Regions from separate parts of the Pseudoclavibacter chungangensis genome, predicted to be linked through region 1. Evidence: predicted binding sites of a transcription regulator. Region 1 holds the regulator's gene; the other holds the start of a gene.
The links. Region 1 encodes HspR, which represses chaperone genes until heat shock. Its sites were predicted from a motif close to AAGTTGAGTCNNNNNGACTCAACTT; they were not measured.
Positions count from the first base shown of each region.

Region 2: the regulator HspR is predicted to act here: its motif matches at 1,921-1,945, upstream of HNR16_RS05935 (ATP-dependent Clp protease ATP-binding subunit).

Region 1 covers NZ_JACCFV010000001.1:3,645,535-3,657,601, reverse strand. The annotation lists gene HNR16_RS16250 (ATP-binding protein) at 1-1,398, opposite strand, end outside; gene HNR16_RS16245 (response regulator transcription factor) at 1,395-2,060, opposite strand; gene HNR16_RS16240 (maltokinase N-terminal cap-like domain-containing protein) at 2,167-3,585, opposite strand; gene HNR16_RS16235 (class I SAM-dependent methyltransferase) at 3,731-4,798, opposite strand; gene HNR16_RS16230 (S8 family peptidase) at 4,845-6,623, opposite strand; gene HNR16_RS16225 (SDR family oxidoreductase) at 6,733-7,479, opposite strand; gene HNR16_RS18915 (HNH endonuclease family protein) at 7,600-8,358, shown strand; gene HNR16_RS16215 (DUF2207 domain-containing protein) at 8,408-9,454, shown strand; gene HNR16_RS16210 (heat shock protein transcriptional repressor HspR) at 9,491-10,021, opposite strand; gene HNR16_RS16205 (DnaJ C-terminal domain-containing protein) at 10,102-11,103, opposite strand; gene HNR16_RS16200 (nucleotide exchange factor GrpE) at 11,188-11,838, opposite strand; gene dnaK (molecular chaperone DnaK) at 11,841-12,067, opposite strand, start outside.
Region 2 covers NZ_JACCFV010000001.1:1,321,196-1,333,262, forward strand. The annotation lists gene HNR16_RS05920 (ABC transporter permease) at 1-111, shown strand, start outside; gene HNR16_RS05925 (ABC transporter ATP-binding protein) at 108-1,307, shown strand; gene HNR16_RS05930 (hypothetical protein) at 1,310-1,777, opposite strand; gene HNR16_RS05935 (ATP-dependent Clp protease ATP-binding subunit) at 1,961-4,507, shown strand; gene HNR16_RS05940 (ion transporter) at 4,645-5,532, opposite strand; gene HNR16_RS05945 (Nif3-like dinuclear metal center hexameric protein) at 5,588-6,412, shown strand; gene HNR16_RS05950 (zinc ribbon domain-containing protein) at 6,457-7,194, shown strand; RNA gene rnpB (RNase P RNA component class A) at 7,230-7,582, shown strand; gene HNR16_RS05960 (hypothetical protein) at 7,660-8,085, shown strand; gene ppgK (polyphosphate--glucose phosphotransferase) at 8,152-8,943, opposite strand; gene map (type I methionyl aminopeptidase) at 8,963-9,841, opposite strand; gene HNR16_RS05975 (SPOR domain-containing protein) at 9,853-10,044, shown strand; gene panB (3-methyl-2-oxobutanoate hydroxymethyltransferase) at 10,143-10,976, opposite strand; gene HNR16_RS05985 (glutamine synthetase family protein) at 11,066-12,067, shown strand, end outside.

The DNA.
Region 1 (12,067 bases):
CATGGTCCAGAAATCGAGGTCGAACGGTGTGAGGGCGCGGGGAACGCGCGTCGCACCGCTCGAGACGGGTGCCCGCTCGCCGCCGGCCACGGTTGCCGCGCCGTCGTCGAGCGGCCGTGTCCACCCGATCACGACCCGCGTTCCCTGCCCGAGGTGCGACACGATCTGCGAGGTGCCACCGACGGCCCGCATGCGTGCCCGGATGCTCGATTCGATGCCGAGGCGCGTGCTCGCGACACGGGAGACGTCGAATCCGACCCCGTCGTCGAGCACCGTCACCTCGAGGCGATCACGTCCCGCGACGACGTGCACGGCGCGCGCGGGTTCGACGCCCCGTCCGCCCGCGTGCCGGAGCGAGTTCCGCAGGGCCTCGAGCGTCGCGGCGGTCACCGCCTCGGCGACGTCGTCGGGGATACCGTGGGGCAGCACGGCCGGCCGGTCGGTGGTTGTGGTCGAAGCGGGGTCGACGTCGTCGCGCGATCCGTCCGGCCAGCTCGGAACGGGTGGCTCCCGGTCGATCTCGTAGCTGAACTGGGCGTCGGGGTCGAGATCGCGGACGAGTCCCTGCACGTCCCACACGAACTCCCGCGGTGTCGCGTGCACGACCTGGGTGTCCGGGTCGCCCTGCCGCGCGAGTTCGTCGAGCGCGTCGGCCGCGTGCGTCGACGCGAGGGCGCGCTCCTCGGGCGAGCGCGCACGTCCCGCGAGGAGGAGCGTCGCGAGGACGCGATCATGCACGAGCGCGTCGATGCGCTTGCGCACGTCGGCCCGCGCTCGCGCCGAGACCGCGAGCGCCGTCTCCGTCCGTGCGGTCGCGAGGGTCCGGTCGCTTAGCCCGCCCGCCTGCAGCACGGCGACGACGAGCAGGACGAACACCGCACAGAACGTCGCCGTCTGCACGCCGTTCTCGAGCCCGATGAGCGCACTGTCCTCGGCACCGGTCGTCGTGCGGACGATGCCCGCGAGCACCGCCGCGAGCGCTGTCACGCCCCACGCGAGAACCGGACGCAGGCCGACCGCCGCCATCGTCGTGGGGACGGCGATGACGTCGAGGATCCACGGCACCTGACCGTCGGGCACCGGCCGGACCGACGCGATCGGCGCCATGGCGGTGACCGTCAGGAGGATGCATGCGCCGACGACGTGGAGTCGGCGGAGCGTGAGCGGTCGATGCACGATGCTCGCGACGACGAGCCCCACGGAGCAGGCGAAGAGCGAACCCGTCGCGAGAAGGTTCCACCACATGGCGTACATGGGCCACTGCGCGATGATCGAGGGGAGGAGCAGTGCGAGGAACAGCAGCCCCGCCGCGCCGATACCGAGCGTGAGGACACGCACGATGCGCGTGAGCGTCGAACGGAGCTCCGGCGTCTCGGAGTCCGCCGACGACCTGGTCATGGTGTCTGCGTGGAGCCTGAAGGCGATTCGGGCAACGGCAGGAAGCCGTCCTCGAGGGCCCGCTTGTAGAGGTCGACCTTCGTGTGCGCCGGGCGGTGCACACGTGCGTACTTCGCCCGGATCCGTCGCACGTAGTCGTCGACGGTTCCGACGGAGATGCCGAGCTCGTAGGCGACGGCCTGGGCCTTCACGCCCGATGCGAACAGCGCGAGGACGCGCTGTTCCTGGGCGCTCAGTGCGGCATCGGGAAGGCTCGGGTCGGCGTCGAGCGCGGCCGCCCAGTCCGAGGAGACGACGTGCTCGCCGGCCGCGGCGCGACGAATGGCCTCCTGCAGCACGCCGACGGGCTCGGACTTGCGCAGGACACCGGCGACGTCGCAGCGGGCCACGACGCGCACGAGGAAGGGGTTCTCACCCGAGGTGAAGGCGAGCACCCGGGCGCCCGACGAGCGGAGCCGTTCGACGTTGTTGACGGGCGAGGACCCGTCCGCGAGGCGCAGATCGAGCACGACGACATCGAGGTCGAGGTGCTCCGCGAGCAATTGATCGACCGTGCCGGCGAATCCGACGAGCTCGGTCTCGGGCATCTCGTTGATCGTCGAGCGCAGGGCCACCGCGACGATCTCGTGATCGTCGACGAGCCCGATTCGCGTCGGCCGCACGGCTGGTGTCGAATCCGACATCGAGGTCCCTCCGCTGAACATCCGGACCCGACGGGGCCCGGTGACACCTCGATCCTATCGAGCGGCCGCGACACACACGGACGCATCACCGCGCGAGGAGACGTTCGATTCCGTCCAGTGGGACACTCAGCCAGGCGGGCCGATACGCCGCCTCGTAGCGGGCCTCGTACACGGCCTTGTCGAGTTCGTAGGCCCGGAGCACGCGCGGATCCGGCGCCGTGTCGGCCGAGCCTTGGGAGGCCCCGTCGTCACGCACCGAGCCATCGGCGTACCCGCGGAGGAACGCCGCACGCGCGTCCTGCGCCCAGTCCGCCGCCGTTCGCCGCCCCGCCTCGACCGAGAGCGCGCCCGCCACGTAGTCGAACGAGCGAAGCATGCCCGCGACGTCGCGCACGGCCGCGTCGGGCGCGTTCCGCTCGGCCATCGGCCGCAACGGCTCCCCCTCGAAGTCGAGCAGCACCCAGCCGCGCTCGGGCACCGCGAGCACCTGGCCGAGGTGCAGATCGCCGTGGATGCGCTGCAGGACGGGCCAGGGCGCCGCCTCCGCCGCGGCGAAGACGCGCTCCGCGCCCGAGGCGAGCTCCGCGAGCCGCGGAACGCCCTCCGCCGCCTGCACGTACCGATCACGCATGCCGCGCAGCGCGGCCGCGATCTCGTCCCGGCCCGCGGGGACGACGGGCATCACGCGGCGCAGGGTCGCGTGCGTCTCGGCGATCGCCTGGCCGAGCGTGTACGCCTGTTCCGTGAAGTCGTCACCGGATTCGGCCGATCGGAGGGCGACCCGCCAGGCGTCCTCGACGCCCGCGAGGTACTCCTGCGCGAACACGAGATGACTGGATGCGCGGCCGGATTCCGTGCGAGGGTCGGGCCACTCGCCCGCGACCTGTCCGAGTGCCGGTGGCACCCGCAGTGACCCGGCCGCGGCGAGCGCCGTCTGCAGCGTCGCATCGGGGTTCTCGCCATCGCCGAGCGTCCGGAAGACCTTCATGATGAGCGGTGCGGCCGGCCGGCCGGCATCGTCGACCGTCTCGATCACGACGGAGCTGTTCGACTGCTCGCCCTGGAGGACGTGGCTGCGCGTGTACGAGCCGACCCGCACGGCTGGCATCGGCTGGCCGTAGGCGACCGCGTCGACCGCTCCGCCCGGCCCCGTCGCCGTCTGCTCGCGCCGAATGAGGTCGAGCAGCGCGCGGACGAACGCGCCGTCGTGGGGGCCGTCGACGACGGCGGACGCCCCCTGTGCATCGGTGTAGGTGCCGATGTAGCCGCGCGCGTCGATCGCCCCGTCGACGGCCCGGATGACGAGCGGCACCTGGTAGACCGTCTGCGCGGGTGAGTCCTCGTCGAGCAGGATCGCGACCGTGATGAATCGGACACCGAGATCATGGGCCGGATCGGCGAGCGAATAGCTGCCGAGCAGTCGCAGGCGCGCAGGACCGTCACCGCCCGCGAACCAGCGCTGCGTGGGGATCCACGCCTGGAGCAGGGTGATGAGGTCGGTCATGGAGCCTCCGTCGGTGCGTCGTGCGACCGTCGGCCACGAAAGGGCGGACGCACGCCAGGGTACCGATGCGACCCTGGCGGAGTGCCGTCCCACGCTGGGGCGCCGCCCCACCTCGTGGTCCGCACGCGAACGCGAATCGGGACGCTCAGCGGCGGACGGAGCTCGTCACCGTGAACTTCGACGTGCGCTCGAGCTGCGACGTGCGTCCGACGATCCGTTCGAGCGCGGCGCGGTGACGCAGGTGCGAGTTGTAGACGGTCAGCAGACGCCCTCCCGGGCGCAGCACCCGCGCCGCCGCCTCGAACAGGCGGTCGGCGAGCCGCTCCTCCACCGCGTGTCCCTCGTGGAACGGCGGGTTGAGCAGCACGAGGTCGACGGAGGTGTCCGGCACGCCCGCCGCGGCGTCCTCCTGTCGGACCGTGACGCGTGCCCCGACACCCGCGGCATCGACCGTGGCCCGCGCCGAGGCACTCGCGGCCCACGAGCGGTCGCTCGCGATGATCTCGGCGCTCGGGCGACGTCGCGCGATGCTCGTCGCGAGCACGCCCGTCCCGCAGCCGAGGTCGAGCACGGTCCCGACCGCGTCCGTCTCGACCGTGGCGCGGTCCAGGACGTCGAGCAGCACGCGCGTGCCGAGGTCGAGCCGGGGTCCCGCGAACGCGCCACCGTGCGCGACGACGTCGAAGCCCAGTTCACCGACGTGTTCGCGGAGCGGGAAGGACCGCGCCGGAGGCCCGGGGCGTGCACCCTCCGCGACGAGGACGCGCGACTTCCATCGGCCGAGACTCGCCGAGACCGAGGCGAAGTCCGCCGCCAGCACGCCGTTCGCGCCGGGTGACAGGTGCTTCGTCCGTGCCGTTCCGAGCAGGATCGCGTCGGGCCTCGCGTGCGTGCGGACGAGCCCGGAGAGCTCCTCGAGCGCCGCGAGCGATTTCGGGAGCCGGAGGAGCACGACGCGCGCATCGGCCAGGAGCGCCGCGCCGGGGTCGGCCCGCCGGATCGTGTCGGGCGAGGGGACCGGGCGCGGGACGGCGTCGTCGAACGTGCGCGCGCCGACCGCTTCGAGCACCTCGATCGCCGCGAGCGTCTCGCGGTCGTCCAGGCCGATCGTGACGAGGTCCGCGGGCCGACGACCCATCCGATCCGTCGCTCGCGCCCGGGCCTCCGCGAGGAGGAGTCGGACGGCCCCCTCGAGGCTCGCGTCGTGCGTCACGCGTTCGTCCGCGGGGACGCCGGGGCGAACGCGCCGCGTCCCGAGCTCACGATCGGTCGGCGTTCGCCGGGCCCGGACCGTCGCTCGTCCCCCGGACCCAGTCCGGACGCGCGGGAGGTGTCGGTGTTCCGCTCGGCCCCGTCGTGACCGGCCCGAGCGTGCCCGCGGGCATGCTCGGGAGGGCGTCGCCGGCCGGGACGACGCCGCCGGTCGCCGGGGTCCCGGCGACGAACGCGTCCGATGCCCCTGCGGGCGCCGATCCGCCGGGCGACGCGAACGGCATCTGCGGGATGTCGGATCGCCCGGCGTCGCCCTGTCCGAACGCGCTCCCGACGGGCGCCGCATCCGCGAACGCCGTGCCACTCGGCGCCGCCGTGGGCGCACCGAACGGCACCGGGGCCCCGAACGGCCCCGCCGCGCCGCTCTGCGGCGGCCCGGTGCCCGCGAACTGCGGCGCCGGGAACGGCGTCGCGCCCACCGGAGCGCCGGCGACCGCGCCCTGGCTGCCGCCTCGCCGTTCGAGCAGCGGCACCGGTCGCCCGGAGCGCACGCGCACGACGAACAACACGACGGCGACAGCGAGGAGCACGAGCAGGACGATGCCGATGATGGTCCGGATCCCCGGTGCCGTCACCCAGAACGACGGCGGCACCTTGGTGGGCACGGCGGACGGGATGGAGGTTCCGAACCCGACCCCCGCCTCGGTGAACCCGGGATCGACGAAGGGCGTGCTCCCCATGACGTCCTGCCACGACGGGAAGGCGTCGTTGCGGTCCGTCAGCAGCGGGTTCACGTCGGGGTACCGGGTCGGGTCCCAGAGCATCAGATTCTGCGGCGAGAACAGACCGAACCCCTCGAGGTCGGTGCGCGAGAGCTCGGGCCAGTCGTTCGTCGTGTTGCGGATGAGCGACTGGATGATCTGGTTGCTCGTCGCCTCGGGCCACCGCTGCATCGTGAGCGCGAGCACGCCGCTCACCCACGCGGTCGCGGGCGAGGACCCCACCCCGAGGTGATACGCGTCCCACGAGCCGTCGCCGTAGGCCGGCCCGCGGATGTTGACGCCGGGTGCGACACCCGTGAGACGGTCCGAGTGCACCTCCCGGCCGTCGGATCCGCCCGAGGCCGTCATGTTCTCGATCGCGACGACGCCGTTCGCGCCGGACGTGTCGTCGAGATCGTCGCCGTCCTCGTTCTGCACCGCGATGTCGACGATCGCTCCCGCCCGGTGGGCGATGAGAACCGCCTCCTCGACGTCGTCCGTGTCGCCCCATCCGAGCGACATCGAGATGATGCGGGCGCCGTTGTCCACGGCGTCCTGCACGGAGTCCGCGAGCGTGATGTCGCACCCCGTGAGGTTCGGGTCGGACAGGACGGCGTAGTGCAGCACCTTCGCGTCTGGTGCGACGCCGGGGATCCCACGGAGATCGCCGACCCCGGCGTCGTTGCCGATGATGACGGACGTCATGCTCGTCCCGTGCCCGGCCTCCTCCTCGTCGGAGATGCCGTCGTACCCGTTGGGGCACACGTGTTCGGTGCGGGGTTCGAGGTCGGTGCCCCGAAGATCGGGGACATCGGGATTGATCGGCGTGTCGAGCACGGCGACGGTGATGCCGGCGCCCGTGATGCCCTCCGCATGGATCGACCCGATGCCGAACTTGTCGAAGTACCAGGTGCCGTCCTGCACGGACGCGTAGGGGTCGGGCTCGGGTGTCGCGCCCGTGGCGACGCCCGCTCCCAGCGGCAGCGCGATCACGGTGGCGAGGGTCGCGGCGACCGCGTACCCACGGGGGCGCGTCCCCGCGCCGGTCCGACTGTTCCAGCTCATCGACCGCTTCCTCTTCCTCTCCCGCGTGCACGGCCGCGGGACGGCGTGGCACCAGGCAAGACTCTCACGAGCCGGCGGCGCGCACGTCGTCCCGTGGAACGGCACGCCCTCATTCGAGCGGACGCACCGAGAGCGACTCGACGACCGCGCCCGCCGGCAGCGAGACGGCGAGACGTACCGTGTCCGCGACCGCGACGGGATCGAGGTACCGCCACGGTTCGTAGGCGCCGCCCTCCGCGGCGCGCAGTTCGTGCTGCATGTCGGTGTCGACGCGCCCGGGGTGCACCGACGTGACCCGGACCCCGTTCGGACGTTCCTCCTCGCGCAGGGCGTCGGCGAGGGCGCGCGCCGCGAACTTCGACGGGGCGTACACGCCCTGCCCCGCACCGGACGTGAGGCCCGACCCGCTGTTCACGACGACCACGAGGCCCCGCGCCGCACGCAGCGGCACGATCAGCCGGGCGGTGAGGTCGGCGACCGCGACCACGTTGAGTTCGAACACCTCGCGGAACTCGGATCGCGTGAGCTCGGCGACGGGACGCCTCGGCCCGAGGAGTCCCGCCGAGTGCACGAGCACGTCGAGCCGGTCGAGCCCCGCCTCGTGCACCGCCCGCTCGAGCTCGACCTCGTCGGCCAGATCGGCGGTGAACGGCTCGGCATCGCCGAGTTCCGCCGCGAGCGCCGCGGTCGCGGACGCGTCGCGGCCGCCCACGAGCACGCGGTGGGTCCGTCCGAGTTCGCGAGCGACCGCGAGACCGATTCCCCGCGTCGCCCCCGTGACGAGCGCGATCGGCCGCGTGCCGCGCTCGTGCGCGCGGGCGTCCCCGTCTCCGGCGTTCGTCGTGTCCTGGCCCATGTCTCCTCCGACGTTCCTCGCTCCGTTCGGCAACGTGTCGTCGTGCCGACGACCCGGCCGTGTGGCAACCTGGTCGCCGTCCGAGTCTCGCAGTCCAGCCCACAGCCCGAGGAGCCGACCGTGCGTGTCCCCACCCGAGCCGTCCGGCGCCTCGTCACCGTCGCCGTGGCCGCGGGCGTCGCCGTGACGGCGCCGTTCGCTCTCGTGGCCTGCGGCACGGTGGCATCGGGCGGGGACGCGGAACGCACCTCCCTCGCCCAGCAGCTGACCGAGCAGGGGGACGCTCCCGCGCCGACCGCGGCGGCGAACGCCGAGATCGCGGCGAACGCGCTCGCGGTGCTCGAATCGATCGAGGTCGCACCGCGGACGGAGTGGGACGGGCCCTTCGATCGGGCCCGCTCGTTCGGTGACGGGTGGGGGGATCCCGACGGGAACGGCTGCGATGCGCGGAACGACGCACTCGCGCGCGAACTGACGGATGTCGCCCTGCTCGGCGACGGGTGCCGGGTCGAGCGCGGCTCGTTCCACGACCCGTACTCCGGCGAGACCGTCGAGTTCGTGCGCGGCCCCGGGACGAGCGACGACGTCCAGATCGACCACGTCGTCGCGCTCTACAACTCGTGGCGCACGGGAGCGCAGGATCTGTCGTTCGACGAGCGCGTGGCGCTCGCGAACGATCCCCTGAACCTCCAGCCCACGCTCGACTGGGTCAACGACGAGAAGATGTCGCAGGACGCCTCGCAGTGGCTCCCGCCGAGCGAGTCGTACCACTGCGTCTACGTCGCGCGGCAGATCGCGGTCAAGGCGAGCTACGAGCTGTGGGTCACCGCGGCCGAACGCGACGCGATGACGCGCGTCCTGCACGACTGCGGCGGCTGATCCGATTCCCACACGCCGCAGGGACGCGAGTCGACGGTAGCGTGCCAACATGCTCGTCCTCACGCTGCTGTCGATCGCCGTACTCGCGACCGTGATCGCACTCGGCGCGCTCGGTGTCGCCGCGGTCGACCTCGCGCGACGGCGGCGGGCGGTCACGGAGGCGGAGCCGAGCGATGACGAGCGTGCGCTCGTCGACGCGCTCACGCCGGCCGAGGCGGCGACGCTACATCCGCGGGGGCGCCGCGGCTTCGCAGCCGAGCTCGTGGGGCTCGTCGCGAGCGGTGCGGCACGTATCCGTCCCGCCGAGGCGGCTGAGAGCGGCAACGCGGACGCGGGCATGCGGCGCTCGTGGACCCTCGAGCTCACGGATCCCGAGCTCGTCACCGCACCGACGACGCTCGAGGTGATCGAATCGCTCGCGCTGCCCGCCGCGCGGACGGGTGAGCGTGTGCTGCTCCCGCGTCGTTCGAGCTTCCACCGCCGTCTGCGGACGGCGGTCGACGCGAGTGTTCGCAGCAGTCTGCTCGTGCGTGGCCTCGCGGCACCTCGCGCCCGCTGGCGGCGGACCGTGATCGCGGGCGTCGTGACCGCGAGCGCACTCGTCGCCGTCGTGAGCGCGCTCGCGGCGTTCGCCGCGTCCCTCTCGCTCGGGAGCACGGCGGCGCCGTGGATGTTCCTGCTGCCGTGGCTGCTCATCGCGCTCGCGACGGCGGCCGGTGCCCTGCTCCCGCTCGTGCGCGTCCCGCCCGTCCGGCTCACGGCTCGTGGGGCGGCGGTCGCCGCCGCGATCGACGAGCGACGGGCGGCCGACGTGGCACGCGCGGAGCCCACCGCCGACGGTCCCAGGGCCGTCGCGGCGGCGTGGGCGGCGCTGCCTCTCGCGGTCGTCCTGGGTGGCGAGCTCGAGGCGGCCACACGGCTCGCCTCGCTCGCCCACGGCGCGGACACCGTCCTGCGGTGGCCGGCTGGTCCCGACGGCAACGCCTGGGCGACGCCCGCGGCGTTCGGCGCCGACGTCGCGCAGTTCGCCCGTGTCGTCGAGGCCGACGGCGGATCCGTCGCGACGACGCTCCGCGAGTTCGGGGCACGCGGCTGATCGCGACGAGCGGCACCGCGCGCGGCGCGGTGCCGCTCAGTGCTCGTCGACGGCCTCGAACGCCACCACGGCGCTCGGTTCCGGTGCCTGCGATCCGTCGGCGGGCGTCGCGGCCGTGCGTTCCTCGCCGCGGTCACCGCGTCGCTGCGGTCGCCAGACGACGACGCCCGTCCTGCGGCCGCTGCGGCGGCCGGCCATGATCGTGACGACCTCGCCGGCCTGTCCCGCGGCGAACACGCGTCGTCCCTGACGCCGGAGTCGTTCGTCGGCGAGCTCCGATTCAAGCGCACGCACCCGGTGGCGCAGTTCGCGATTCTCCTCGCGCAGGAGCATGATGCGGGCGATGCCCTCGAGGCTCACGCCGTCGCCGGAGAGCTCCGCGATCTCGCGGAGTGCCTGCACGTCGGTGAGCGAGTAGCGCCGCACCCTGCCCGCCGTCCGCTGTGGGGACACGAGCCCCATGCGGTCGTACTGCCGCAGGGTCTGCGGGTGCATGCCCGCCAGTTGCGCCGCCACGGCGATCGCGAAGATCGGGTCGTCCTCGCTCGGTCGAACGGGTCCGTCCATGGTGTCTCACCCTCCTTCGTGAGTGGACAGGGGGAACGGGGGCCGCGCCCGGACGTCGTCCGGACACCGCCCCCACGCGGTCACGCGGTCTGACGCGCGCGCCGCAGCAGGTCCTCGCGAGGCGACTCGTGGCCGCTCGCGGCGACGAAGGCGTCGAGCGCCTTCTCCTGCTCGTCGTTGAGATGTGACGGGACGGCGACCTGGAGCTTCACGAGCAGATCGCCCGTGCCCGACTTCCCGGAGAAGCCGCGCCCCTTGACGCGCAGCGTCTTGCCGCTCGAGGTGCCCTTGGGCACCTTGACGCGGATTGGGTCGCCGTCGACGGTGGGCACCTCGATCGTGGCGCCGAGCGCGGCCTCGGGGAACGTGATCGGTACGTCGACCGTCACGTTGCGCCCCTGCCGCCCGAACACGGGGTCTGGTCGCACCGCGACCTGCAGGATGAGGTCACCGTTCGGGCCGCCCGACGTGCTCGGTGCGCCCTTGCCCTTGAGGCGGATCTTCTGGCCGTCCTCGACACCGGCGGGGATCCGCACGGTGATGGTCTTGCCCTCGCCCGTCTGCAGGGTCACGGTGTCGCCGCGGAACGCCGTGCCGAAGCCCAGCGTCGTCGACGCCGTCTGATCGCGTCCCTTCTGCGGGCCACGCGGCTGCTGCGGCTGCCGGAACGAGCCCGCTCCGAAGCCGCCCCCGCCACCGCCGCCGAACATCGACCCGAGAAGATCCTCGAAATCGGCGTTCGAGTACTGCTGCTGCTGGCGGCCGCCGCCCTGGTTGAACATGCCGCCGAAGACGTCCTCGAAGCCGCCCCCGCCGCCCTGACCGCCCGGGGTGAACCGGGCGCCGGAGCCCATGGCCCGCAACTGGTCGTACTCGGCCCGCTCGGCGGGGTCGGAGAGCACCGAGTAGGCCTCGGAGATCTCCTTGAACCGCTCCTCCGCGGCGGGGTCGCCGGGGTGGGAGTCGGGGTGGAACTCGCGCGCGAGCTTCCGGTAACGCTTCTTGAGGTCCTGTTCGGAGACGTCCTTCGGCACGTCGAGGACCGCGTAGAAGTCCTTGTCGAACCAGTCCTGACTGGCCATCGATGATCCTTTCTGAGACAGCGGGGGCCCGGGGGCCGTTCGAGACGATTCCCCGGGCCCCTGCGGCCGACGTCGGCCGGTCCGCTACGAGGCGGGGACGGTGACGGCGACCTTGGCGACGCGCACGATGCGGTCACCCACGCGGTAGCCACGTTCGACGACGTCGGCGACGGTCTCGCCGTCGGCGTCGGGGCTCGGCAGTTGCGCGATCGCCTCGTGGATCTTCGGGTCGAACGTGTCACCCTTCTCGCCGTAGGCTTCGAGGCCCTGCTTGTCGAGGACGCCACGGAGTTTCGCGGCGATGACCGCGATCGGGCCCTCGGTCGGGAGGTCACCGTGCTTCTCGGCGCGGTCGAGGTCGTCGAGGACGGGCAGGATCGCACGGAGCACGTCGGCCGTCGTACGGTCCTTCGCCTCGAGTCGCTCCTGCTCGGTGCGCCGCCGGTAGTTCGCGTACTCGGCGGTCACGCGCTGCAGGTCGGCGAGCCGTTCGGCGGCGAGGCGATCGGCCGCCTGCGCCTCCTGCTCGGCGGGCGCCTCGTCGGCGCCCTCACCCGAGAGCAGCTTCGAGAGGTCCTCGTCGCTCAGCGACTGGCCGGAGTCACCGGCACCCGGCGCGGCCGGGGCGGATCCGTCCGCCCCGGCCTCGCTCCGAACCTTCCCGGTGACGGGGTCGATGCGCCGCTTGTCGCGGAAGATCGGCTCCTCGTGGTCGTTCGGGTTCTCGGTCGTCATCGTTACTTCTTGTCTTCCTCGTCGTCCACGATCTCGGCGTCGACGATGTCGTCGTCGTCGTTCGGGCTCGTTCCGGTCGTGCCCTGGTCACCCGCGGGTGCACCGCTCGGCGCGGCGGCCTCCTGCTCCTGGGCGTAGAGCGCCTGGCCGAGCTTCGACTGGCTCACGTTGAGCTTGTCGAGTGCCGACTTCACGGCCTCGTCGTCGTCACCGGCGAGCGCGGTCTTGA
Region 2 (12,067 bases), 2.3 Mb from region 1:
GGTGCGGGCGTGAGCGAGGACACGGCGATCGCGCTCTCGCTCATGCTGATCGTCGTCGCGGTCGGTGTTCTCGTGCTCATGCGGGGCTGGCGAGCGGACGCGGCACGGTGACCGCGCCGGTCGGGGACACGCTCCGCATCGACGCCGCGCTCGACCGCCCGGGGTTCCGGCTCGAGGTCGCCGTGACCGCGGAGCCGGACGAGGTCGTCGCCGTGCTCGGTCCCAACGGGTCCGGGAAGTCGACCCTACTCGGCCTCGTCTCTGGCGACATCGACCCGACGGACGGGGTCGTGCGGATCGGCGCGCACGAACTGAGCCGGGCGGGGGAGCGCGGCGTTCCACCCGCCGCGCGCGGCGTGGGACTGCTCGGACAGCGCGCCCTGCTCTTCCCGCATCTCAGCGTGCTCGAGAACGTCGCGTTCGGCCCTCGCGCGCAGGGCCGGCGCGCGGCCGACGCCCGGGCCGCCGCGGCGGAGTGGCTCGAGCGCGTCGGCCTCGCGGACTTCGCTGCACGCAGGCCCTCGGAACTCTCGGGCGGCCAGCAACAGCGCGCCGCGCTCGCCCGCGTGCTCGCCGCCCGACCGCGTGTGCTGCTGCTCGACGAGCCTTTCGCTGCGCTCGACGTCGAGGCGGCCGTGCAGATGCGGCGCCTCGTCCGCGAACAGCGCGCCGCGCTCGGCGTCCCGATGCTCCTCGTGACCCACGATCCCGTCGACGTCGTCGTCCTCGCCGATCGGGCGATCGTGCTCGATGCCGGTCGTGTCGTCGACGAGGGCAGCGTGACGGACGTGCTCGGGGCGCCGCGGACCCCGTTCGCGGCTGCGCTCGCCGGAGTGAATCTGCTCGCGGGTCGCGTCGCCGACGACGGGTCGGTCCGGCTCCGCGACGGCCTCGTCCTGCATCCGTCACTCGACGGTGCCGGGGTCGGTGCCGGTGACGAGGTCTCGGTCTCCTTCGCACCGAGCGCCGTGCGCGTACGCGGCATCGCGGCGGGCGGCGGGGACGCGAACGACGCGGGTGCGAACGACGCGGACCGGGAACGGCACGACCACTGGCGAGGCGTCGTGTCGTCGCTCGAGCCCGTGCGGGGAGGCGTGCGTGTCGTGTGCGACGAGCACCCCGGGGTGTCCGCCGATCTGCCGACGGCGTCGGCGCTCGCGCAGGGTGTCGAGCCGGGCGTCGTCGTGCACTTCGCGATCGAGGTGCGTGACATCACGGTTCGGGCGGAGCGCCACGGGGACGGTGCGGAACAGCCGGACGAGCCGCTCGCGACCACGAACCACTCGAGGGACGGCTCGCGCCGCTGAGTTCAGATCGCGTCGTGGCTCGTGCGGATCCCGGCACCCGTGAGGGCCGCGACGAGCGCCGCGAGCGGTGCGAGGGGCGCGGGCACGCCGGAGGCGGGTCGTCCACTTCGCTCGACGACCTCACCGTGCGTGACCGTGCGGTCGCCGATCCGGGCGAGTGGCGAACCCGACCAGACGGCGTCGCGGGACGTCCCCGCGCTAGCCGGCGTCCCCGTGTCGGTATCGGTGTCCGTGAGGACGAGACCGAGGCTCGCGGCGGCGAGCGCACGGCACAGGCCCTCCGTCTCGTCGATCGGCGGCAGCCTGAGCGTGCCCGACTTCGCGTCGTCGGTGTCGGCGAGGTGGCGGACGAGCGTGTCGACCCGACGTGCGAGCTGGGCGATCGTCATGCTCGTGCCCGCCACGTCGACGGTCGCATCGGGTGCCGTCTCGACCGCGGATTCGAGCGCGAAGGGGATGGACAGGCTCATGGCGACCTCCTCGGTGGGTGACAGCACCGTAGTGGATGCGCCCGGGGAGCGCGTGAGGACCGCAGCCGTTCGCCGTCCGTGAACTTGAGCGGAATCGACTCAACAAGCCAGTCCGTGCGGAATACGCTGTGCTCCCCATCGTTGAGTTGAGTAACGCACACTCAAGTTCCAGGGAGGACCACCGTGCCCATTTCCTTCGGCCCGTCGGGCTCCGGCAACGGATCGTTCGACGAGTTCATGGCCCGCTATCTGCAGGGCCAGCGCCAATCCCGTGCGGGGCGTCCCGTCGACGTCTCCCGCCTGCTCAGCCGCCGCACCCACCAGGTCGTCGAATCGGCTGCGAACTACGCCCGCGAACACGGGCACACCGAGGTCGACGCGTTGCACCTGCTGCGCGTGATGATCGACCACCCCCTCATCCGCGAGGCCGTCGAGCGTGAGGGCGGCGACCCCGAGTCGCTCGTCCAGTCGGTCGAGCTCGCGCTGCCCGCCTCCGTCCCGGGCACCGCACCGGAGGAGTCGATCCTGACGACCTCCGCACAGCGCGCGCTCGTCGACGCCTACCAGCTCTCGCGTGCGTTCGGGTCGACCTACATCAACCCGGAGCACCTCTTCGGCGCGCTCGTGCTCGCCGAGGACACCCTGCCCTCGCGCCTGCTCGCGGGCGTCGGCATCACGCCGCGCTCCCTGCAGCGGAGCGCGGAGGAGGCCGCGCGCGCCGCGCAGGACCCCGAGGCGGAGCGTCCCGAGGCGAGCGACTCGGAGACCCCGACGCTCGATGAGTTCGGCACCGACCTCACCGCCCTCGCCGAGGCCGGTGAGCTCGATCCGGTCATTGGGCGTGCCGACGAGATCGCGCAGACCCTCGAGATCCTCGCTCGGCGACGGAAGAACAACCCCGTCCTCGTCGGCGAGGCCGGCGTGGGCAAGACCGCGATCGTCGAGGGGATCGCCCGTGCGATCGCCGCGGACGAGGTGCCCGAGCAGCTGCGCGGCGCGCGCATCGTGTCGCTCGAACTCGGGTCCATGCTCGCGGGCACCCGCTACCGCGGTGATTTCGAGGAACGGCTCACGAAGGTCGTCGACGAGGCGACCGCGCACGCCGACGAGATCATCCTCTTCGTCGACGAGCTCCACACGGTCGTCGGCGCCGGTGGGTCCGGCGAGGGCGGCGGCGTGGACGCGGGCAACATCCTGAAGCCGCGTCTCGCGCGCGGGGAGCTGCGCCTCATCGGCGCGACGACCCTCGACGAGTACCGCCGCATCGAGAAGGACAAGGCGCTCGAGCGGCGCTTCCAGCCCGTCCGCGTCGGGGAGCCGGGACTCGAGGACGCCGTGCGCATCCTGCACGGCATGCGTGATGCCTACGAGTCGCACCACGGCGTCCGGTACACCGACGAGGCCCTGCGTGCCGCGGTCGAACTGTCCGATCGCTACGTCACCGACCGGTTCCTGCCCGACAAGGCGATCGACCTGATCGACCAGGCCGGAGCCCGGCTTCGCCTCCGGCGCGGCCCGGGCACCGACACCGCGAAGCTCCGTGCCGAGCTCGAACACCTCGAGTCGGAGAAGCGCGCCGCGGTCGAGGCCGAGGACTACGAGGCGGCGTCCGAGCTGCGGGACCGCGTCGCGAACGCCCAACGAGCCCTCGACGAGGCGATCGCGGTCGTGAGCGACGACGGTGACGCGGTCATCGACGTCGCCGAGATCGAGGCGATCATCGCGCGTGCCACCGGCATCCCCGCCGGTCGCATCGGCGGCGACGACCGCCGCCGGCTGGCCGCGCTCGAGTCCGAGCTGCACGAGCGCGTGGTCGGACAGGACGAGGCGGTGCGCACGATCGCGACGGCCGTCCGGCGCAGTCGCGCGGGCATGGGCGACGCGAACCGCCCCGTCGGCTCCTTCCTGTTCCTCGGACCGACCGGCGTCGGGAAGACGGAACTCGCGAAGGCGCTCGCCGAGTCGGTGTTCGGTGACGAGCGCGCCTTGATCCGCTTCGACATGAGCGAGTTCGGCGAGCGGCACACCGTCAGTCGGCTCGTCGGTGCCCCTCCCGGATACGTCGGCTACGACGAGGCGGGGCAGCTCACCGAGCGCGTCCGCCGCAACCCGTACTCGGTGATCCTGCTCGACGAGATCGAGAAGGCCCACCCGGACGTGTTCAACCTGCTCCTGCAGGTGCTCGACGACGGTCGACTGACCGATGGTCAGGGACGCACGGTCGACTTCCGCAACACGATCGTCATCATGACCTCCAACCTCGGCAGCGAGTTCCTCGCGAGCCGCGGGGGAGCGCTCGGGTTCGTCGCGAACGACGCCACCGGATTCGGTTCGGACAAGGCGCTGCGCGACCGGGTGATGGGCAAGCTCCGCGAGGCCATGCGGCCGGAGTTCCTCAACCGCATCGACGAGATCGTGCTGTTCCGGAAGCTCGAGCGAGAGCAGCTGCGCGACATCGTCCGCCTGTTGCTGCGGGCCACGAGCGCGCGGCTCGCCGAGCAGGGCATCGGCTTCGAGATCGACGACGCCGCGGTCGACCTCATCGTCGACCACGGCCACGAGCCGGAGTTCGGGGCGCGTCCGCTCCGCCGGGTCATCCAGCGCGAGCTCGACGACCGCCTCGCGGGGCTCATCGTGGCCTCCGAACTCGGTGACGGGGACACGGCGATTGTCGACGTGGACGGCGACACGCTCCGTGTCGTCGCATCGCGTCTGCGACTCGCGGCCTGACCCGAGGACGGAACGACCCCGCCGTGCGCGCACACGGCGGGGTCGTTCGCGTTCGGACGCGTCGGGCGGCTCGGCACCCCGGACGGCTCGGCTCGTCGGACGGTTCACGCCTCGAGCGCACCGGCCCGTCGGACGATTCAGTGTCCCGCGTCGTCGGTGCCTGCGGCACGGGTCCGCGCGAGCTCCTGCGCCTCGCGGAGCCGCGTCACCTCGTCGCGCAGGGCCCGGATCTCCGTGAGGAGGAGGTCGTCGCGTTCGGCGGCGGCATCCCGAGCGGAGGTGTTCGCGTCCGCTCCCGCGACGTCGGTCGCGGCGGCGGCCTGTTCCTCGTCTCGCTGTGTGCTGAGTGCCTCCGTCGTGACCGCGATGAAGAGGTTCAGCACGACGAACGTCGACACGATCGTGTAGAGGATGAAGAACGGCCAGGCCACCGGCTCCTGCTCCGCGAGCGGCATGACGATGTCGAACCAGCCGTCGCCGATGAGCAGCCGGAACAGCGAGATGCCCGAGCGTGCGAGGTCACCGAAGTGATCGGGCCGGATCGACCCGAACAGCGTCGTCGAGACGATCACGAACACGTAGCCGATGATCACGAGCAGACCGGCGATCGACGCGATGCCCGGGATCGCGCTCAGCAGCGCACCGACGACACGGCGCATGGAGTGGACCTGCGACAGGAGCCGCAGCACCCGCAGCACGCGCAGCACACGGACGACCTGCATGCCGGGCAGTGCCGGGACGTACGAGACCGCGACGATGATGAAATCGAACACCGACCAGCCGTCCCGGAAGAACGACCACCCGTAGGCGACGAGGCGGAGCACGATCTCGACGGTGAAGACGCCCACGACGAACCAGTTGAACGCGACGATCACGCCGCCGAACCGGTCCATGACGGCGGGGTAGGTCTCGAGGCCGAGCACGACCGCGTTCACGAGGATGAGGGTCGTGATCGTGTTCTGGAACGTGCGGGACTCGACGATGGTCGCGACGCGTGCGCGAGCGGGGGAGGCTGGAGTCGGCACGGTGCGAGCCTATGAGCTCCCGACGACACGCTGCGTCCGACACTAGGCTGACGTCATGTCCGCGACGCTCCGAGACCTGCTCGACACGTTCGAGGCGATGTGGCCCGCGGGCCGCGCCGAGTCGTGGGACTCGGTCGGGCTCGTGACGGGCGACCCGGCCGCGCCCGTCTCGCGTATCCTGCTCGCGGTCGACGCCGTGGACGAGACGATCGTCGAGGCCGAGGAGCTCGGCGCGGACCTGCTCGTGACGCACCACCCGGTGCTGCTGCGCGGCGTGCACACGATCGCGGAGACGACCGCGAAGGGGAACCTGCTCGCCCGCCTCGTCCGCGCCGGCTGTGCGCTCATGGCCGCACACACGAACGCCGATGTCGTCGAGCGCGGCACGTCCGACGAGCTCGCCCGCCGACTCCGACTCGTCGACACCGAGCCCATCGAGCCCGCCGCCGACGACGCCACCCTCGGCCTCGGTCGCGTCGGTCGGCTGCCCGAGCCGCTCACGCTCGGCGCACTCGCGATCACCGTCGCCAAGATCCTCCCGGCCACCGCGACGGGCGTCCGCGTCGCCGGCGACTTCGACGCCGAGGTCGAGCGCATCGCCGTCTGCGGGGGTGCCGGGGACTCGTTCCTCGCGGACCCGGCCGTCGTCGGCGCCGACGTCTACATCACGAGCGATCTCCGTCACCATCCCGCCTCGGAGGCTCGCGAGCAGGCGCGGCTCGCGGGCGGCCGCCCGTTCCTCGTCGACACGTCGCACTGGGCGAGCGAATGGCTCTTCCTCGACGGCGCCGCCGAGGAGTTGCGTCGCCGCCACCCCGACGTCGAGGTGGTCGTGAGCGAACGCAACACCGACCCCTGGGACTTCGCCGTCCCGCAGTAGCTCCCGGCCGTCGCCCCGCGACGGTCGACGACAATGAGGAGAACATGAAAGCCGATCCCGCCATCCAGCGTCGCCTGCTCGACCTCGCGGCACTCGACGCCTCCCGGGCGCGTCTCCAGCACCGGGCCAACACCATTCCGGAGCAGAAGGCGCTCGGCGAACTCGAACAGGCCCGCGTCGAGCACCGTGCCTGGGTCGCACGCGCCGTCGGTGCGCTCGAGGACGCGCAGACCGAGCTCGCCCGCATCGAGTCCGACACGCAGCTCGTCGAGCAGCGACTCACGCGCGACCGGGACCGGCTCGAGAAGACCTCGTCGGTGAAGGACGTCGCCGCGCTCGAGAGCGAGATCGCGACGCTCACGCGGCGTCGCAGCGATCTCGACGACATCCAGCTCGAGCTGATGGAGCGGGTCGAGGAGCACGAGGCCGAACTCGCGCGCGCCCGCGACGCGCAGCTCGCGGTCGAGCAGGAGGCCGAGGTCCTCATCACGAAGCGCGACGAGGTGCGCCGGGAACTGCAGGCCGAGGCGAAGGTCATCGCCGGGGGACGCGCGACGGTCGTCGCGGACCTCCCCGCCGATCTGCTCGAGCTCTACGAGAAGCAGCGCACGCGCTACGGCGTCGGGGCGGCCGAACTCGTGGGTGCCCTCACGACCGGCTCGAACGTCACGCTCGACAACGTCGATCTCGCGCGCGTCCTCGCCGCGGCACCCGACGATGTCGTCCTGTGCCCAGATTCGAGCGCGATTCTCGTTCGGACGGAGCGTTCCGCGACGGCATGACCCGGCGAGCGTCGGGGTAGGATCGACGAAGCGAACGGGCCGGCCAGACGGTCGCGTCATCCGGCAACGGATGCCGAGGAACGTCCGGGCTCCACAGGGCAGGACGGTGGGTAACACCCACCCGGGGCAACCCGCGAGACAGTGCCACAGAAAACAGACCGCCCCCTCGGGGGTCAGGGTGAAAAGGTGGGGTAAGAGCCCACCGGGTGCCTGGTGACAGGCATCGCACGGTAAACCTCGTCCGGAGCAAGGTCAGACAGGGGACGGTGACGCTGCCCGCCGAGTCCCCGGGTGGACCGCTGGAGGCGTGCGGCGACGTACGCCCGAGAGAGATGGCCGTCACGGGCTTCGGCCCGGACAGAACCCGGCGTACCGGCCGACCCGTTCGCATCGACATCGGTCCGGGAACCACTGCCTCGGACCACGACGCACGCTCGTACGTCTCCGCTCGCGACGGGAGGGACCATGCCGGAGAGCGACGCCCGGGCCGTGCGGTCCGCGTTCATCACGAACGTCGAGGACAGCATCCGTCGCCGTGAGCCCGTCGAGCGGACGTGGGGCGACATCGTCTGGGCGTGGTGCGACGTGGACGGAGCGGTCGTCACGGCGGTCGCCCAGCTCGCGGACATGCCGTTCCCGCTCGGGATCCGGCTCGATTGCAACTGGTCGATGCGTCCCGACGAGTGGGAGTTCCAGGCATGGATGCTCGCCGAGGTCATCATCGAACCGCACGGCACCGACGTGTCGGTCTTCCGCTGCAGCCACGGTGGGATCGGGTGGATGGGGGACCTGGACGGCTTCGAGGATGCCGGGGAGCTCGCGCTCACCGAATCGCGGACCGACCCTGACGTGCCTCGTCCAGGAGCTCGGCGCATCCCCCTCGGGCGGTAGCGCTGATCGCGTACGACACGGACGCGGGGCCCGGCGAACAGGCGCCGGGCCCCGCGTCGCGATCGGTCAGCCCCAGTGCTGGCCCGCGAGCCAGGCCACTCCCACGATGCCCGCGTTGTTGCGCAGCTCCGCCGGGATGATCGGCGTCGTGATGTCGATGAGGTGCAGGAACTCGTCGGCCCGCTTCGAGATGCCGCCCGAGACGACGAACACGTCGGGGGCGAACAGACGCTCGAGGTGACGGTAGTACGGCGTGAGACGGGCCGACCACGTCGCCATGTCGAGGTCTTCGCGCTCACGGACCTTCGCGGACGCGAAACGCTCGTAGTCCTCGTGACCGTCGAGCTGGAGGTGGCCGAGTTCCGTGTTCGGGAAGAGGCGGCCGTCGTGGAAGAGCGCGCTGCCGATGCCCGTCCCGAGGGTCGTTACGAGCACGGCGTCGAGCCGGCCCTTCGCGGCACCATAGTGCACCTCGGCGACACCCGCCGCGTCCGCGTCGTTGACGAGCGTCACCTCGTGGCCGAGGGCGTCGCCGAACAGCGCGGCGGCGTCGAGGCCGAGCCAGCGCTGCGAGATGTTCGCGGCCGAGTGGCTCACGCCGTGCTTGAGGATCGTCGGCAGGCTCACGCCGATCGGCGACGACTTCTTGAGCGGCGTGTCGAGCTCGCGCAGTTCGCCGACCATCGTGACGACGGCGTCCCGGATGTCGCCCGGGTCGCCCCCCTCGGGAGTCGGGATCTTGTGGCGCTTCGTGAGGAGTTCGCCCGTCGCGAGATCGACGACCGCGCCCTTGATGCCCGTTCCGCCGACGTCGATGCCGATCGCGGTGGCGTGCGCTTTGTCCGTGGCCTTGCCCATGCGACGACTCTAGTGGGCGTCACGCACGCGGCGGCAGGGTGAGAATCTCGGTGCGGTCCCCGAGCACGACGATCGTGTGCTCCCACTGCGCGGTGCGCGAGCCGTCGTCGGTCACGATGGTCCAGCCGTCGTCCCACTGGCGCCACCCGGCAGCGCCGCCGAGGGTGAGCATCGGCTCGACCGTGAACACCATGCCGGGCTCGATCACGTCGGCGTACGACGGCGCGTCGTAGTGGGGGATGATGAGCCCCGAGTGGAACGCGGCGCCCACACCGTGCCCCGTGTAGTCCCGCACGACGCCGTAGCCGAAGCGGTTCGCGTACTTCTCGATCACGCGACCGATGACGTTCACCTCACGGCCCGGGCGGGCCGCCTTGATGCCGCGCATCATGGCCTCATGCGTCCGCTCGACGAGCAAGCGGCTCTCCTCGTCGACGTCGCCCACGAGGTACATGCGGTTCGTGTCGCCGTGCATGCCCTCCTGGTAGGCGGTGATGTCGACGTTGAGGATGTCCCCGTCCTCCAGCACGGTGTCGTCGGGGATGCCGTGACAGATGACCTCGTTGAGCGAGGTGCAGATCGACTTCGGGAAGCCCCGATAGTGCAGCGTCGAGGGGTACGCGCCGCGCTCGACCATGAAGTCGTGCGCGATGACGTCGAGCTCATCGGTCGTCACACCGGGACGCACGAACTGCTCGAGGTGCTCGAGGGCCGCGGCGGCGATCGCGCCGGAGCGCCGGATGCGCTCGATCTCGGCCGCGTCGTACACGTCACCGTGGTCGATCGGCTCGGGCCCCGGTCGCCCGACGTACGGCGGACGCGCGATCGACGGCGGCACGCGAAGCTCCGGTGCGACGTTTCCGGGAACGAGCAGGGTCGAGGAGGGGTCCTTGGGCATACGCTAAGCCTATGACCGAGCATCACGACGATCAGTACTGGTTCAACACCCGCACGGGCAAGGTCGAGCGCGGCAATCAGTCGATCGCGAGCGAGCTCCTCGGGCCGTTCGCGACCGAGGCCGAGGCCGCTCGAGCGACCGAGAAGCTGCAGGAGAACGCCCGCCGCTGGGCCGAGGAGGACGCCGCGGAGGACAACTCCTAGCCCCCGACCGATCCGCGACGGGGCCGGACGAGCGATCGCTCGTCCGGCCCCGTTCGTTCCCGGCGGCCCTCGTCGCGGGGCCGGCGCCCGGTGGGCGCTCAGTCGGCGGTCGGGTCGGAGAAGCTCTCAGACGCGGCGGGGAACGTGCCGTCCTTGACGGCGTCGCGGTACGCGGTGGCGGCGTCGAGGAACACGGCCCGTGCATCTGCGAAGGCGCGGACGAAGGACGGCACGCGCCCCGAGCCGAGCCCGAGGGCGTCGGTCCACACGAGGATCTGCCCGTCGCAGCCGGCGCCGGCGCCGATGCCGATCGTCGGGATCTCGAGCTGCGCCGAGACCTCGGCGGCGATCTTCGCGGGCACCATCTCGAGTACGACCGCGAACGCGCCGGCCTCCTGCACGGCGAGCGCATCGCGCAGCAACTGTGCGCGCCCCGTCTCGCCCTTGCCCTGGATGACGTGCCCGCCGAGGCCGTGCTCCGCCTGCGGGGTGAAGCCGATGTGTCCCATGACCGGGATGCCCGCGTCGACGATGCGCCGGATGACGTCGGCACTGCGCTCGCCGCCCTCGAGCTTCACCGCGGCGACCCCCGTCTCCTTCATGAAGCGGACGGCCGTGTCGAGCGCCTGCTCCGGCCCCCGCTCGTAGCTGCCGAACGGCAGGTCCGCGACGACGAGTGCGCGCGACGCGCCGCGGACGACGGCCTTCGCGAGCGTGATGATCTCGTCGACCGTGATCGGCAGCGTCGTGTCGAGACCGAGCACGACGTTCGCGGCCGAATCGCCGACGAGGAGCACGTCGATGCCCGCCTCGTCGAAGATGCGCGCCGTCTGCACGTCGTAGCTCGTGAGCGCCGTGATCTTCTCGCCGGACGCCTTCGCCTGTGCGAAATGACGGATTCGGACACGCTTACGGGCAGCTTGCTCGGACATGCGCTCAGTCTAGGACGCGTCGTCAGCCGCGAGGACGCCGGGACGGATAGCCTGGAGACGCGTTCACCGACGACGAGAGAGGGGTCCACGTGGACAAGCAACAGGATTTCGTGCTCCGCACCATCGAGGACCGCGGGATCAAGTTCATCCGCCTCTGGTTCACGGACGTCCTCGGCACGTTGAAGTCCGTCGCGATCGCCCCCGCCGAGGTCGAGGGCGCGTTCGCCGAGGGCATCGGATTCGACGGGTCCTCGGTCGAGGGCTTCACGCGCCGCACCGAGGCGGACATGCTCGTGCAGCCCGACCCGACGACGTTCCAGGTGCTGCCGTGGCGCGGCGAGATCGACCCGACGGCGCGCATGTTCTGCGACATCCTGACCCCCGAGGGGCAGCCCGCCGTCACCGACCCGCGCAACGTGCTGCGTCGCTCGCTCGACCGGGCCGCGGATCAGGGCTTCACGTTCTACACGCACCCCGAGATCGAGTTCTACCTCCTGAAGTCCGCCGACTACGGCCCCGACGGTCCCCAGCCGGTCGACTCCGCGGGCTACTTCGACAACGTCCCCGGCGGCACCGCGCACGACTTCCGCCGCCGCGCCGTGCGCATCCTCGAGGACCTCGGCATCTCGGTCGAGTTCAGCCACCACGAGGCCGGGCCCGGCCAGAACGAGATCGATCTGCGCTACGCCGACGCGCTCTCGACGGCCGACAACATCATGACGTTCCGCACGGTCGTGAAGGAGGTCGCGATCGAGCAGGGCGTGCACGCGACGTTCATGCCGAAGCCGATCTGGAAGTACCCGGGCTCCGGCATGCACACCCACCTGTCGCTGTTCGAGGGCGACACGAACGCGTTCTACGAGGCCGGTGCCCAGTACCAGCTCTCGAAGATCGGCAAGCACTTCGTCGCCGGCATCCTGCAGCACGCGGCGGAGATCACGGCCGTGACCAACCAGCACGTGAACTCCTACAAGCGCATCTGGGGCGGCGACGAGGCCCCGAGCTTCGTGTGCTGGGGGCACAACAACTCGTCCGCGCTCGTCCGCGTGCCGCGCTACAAGCCCAACAAGGGCGGCTCGGCTCGCGTCGAG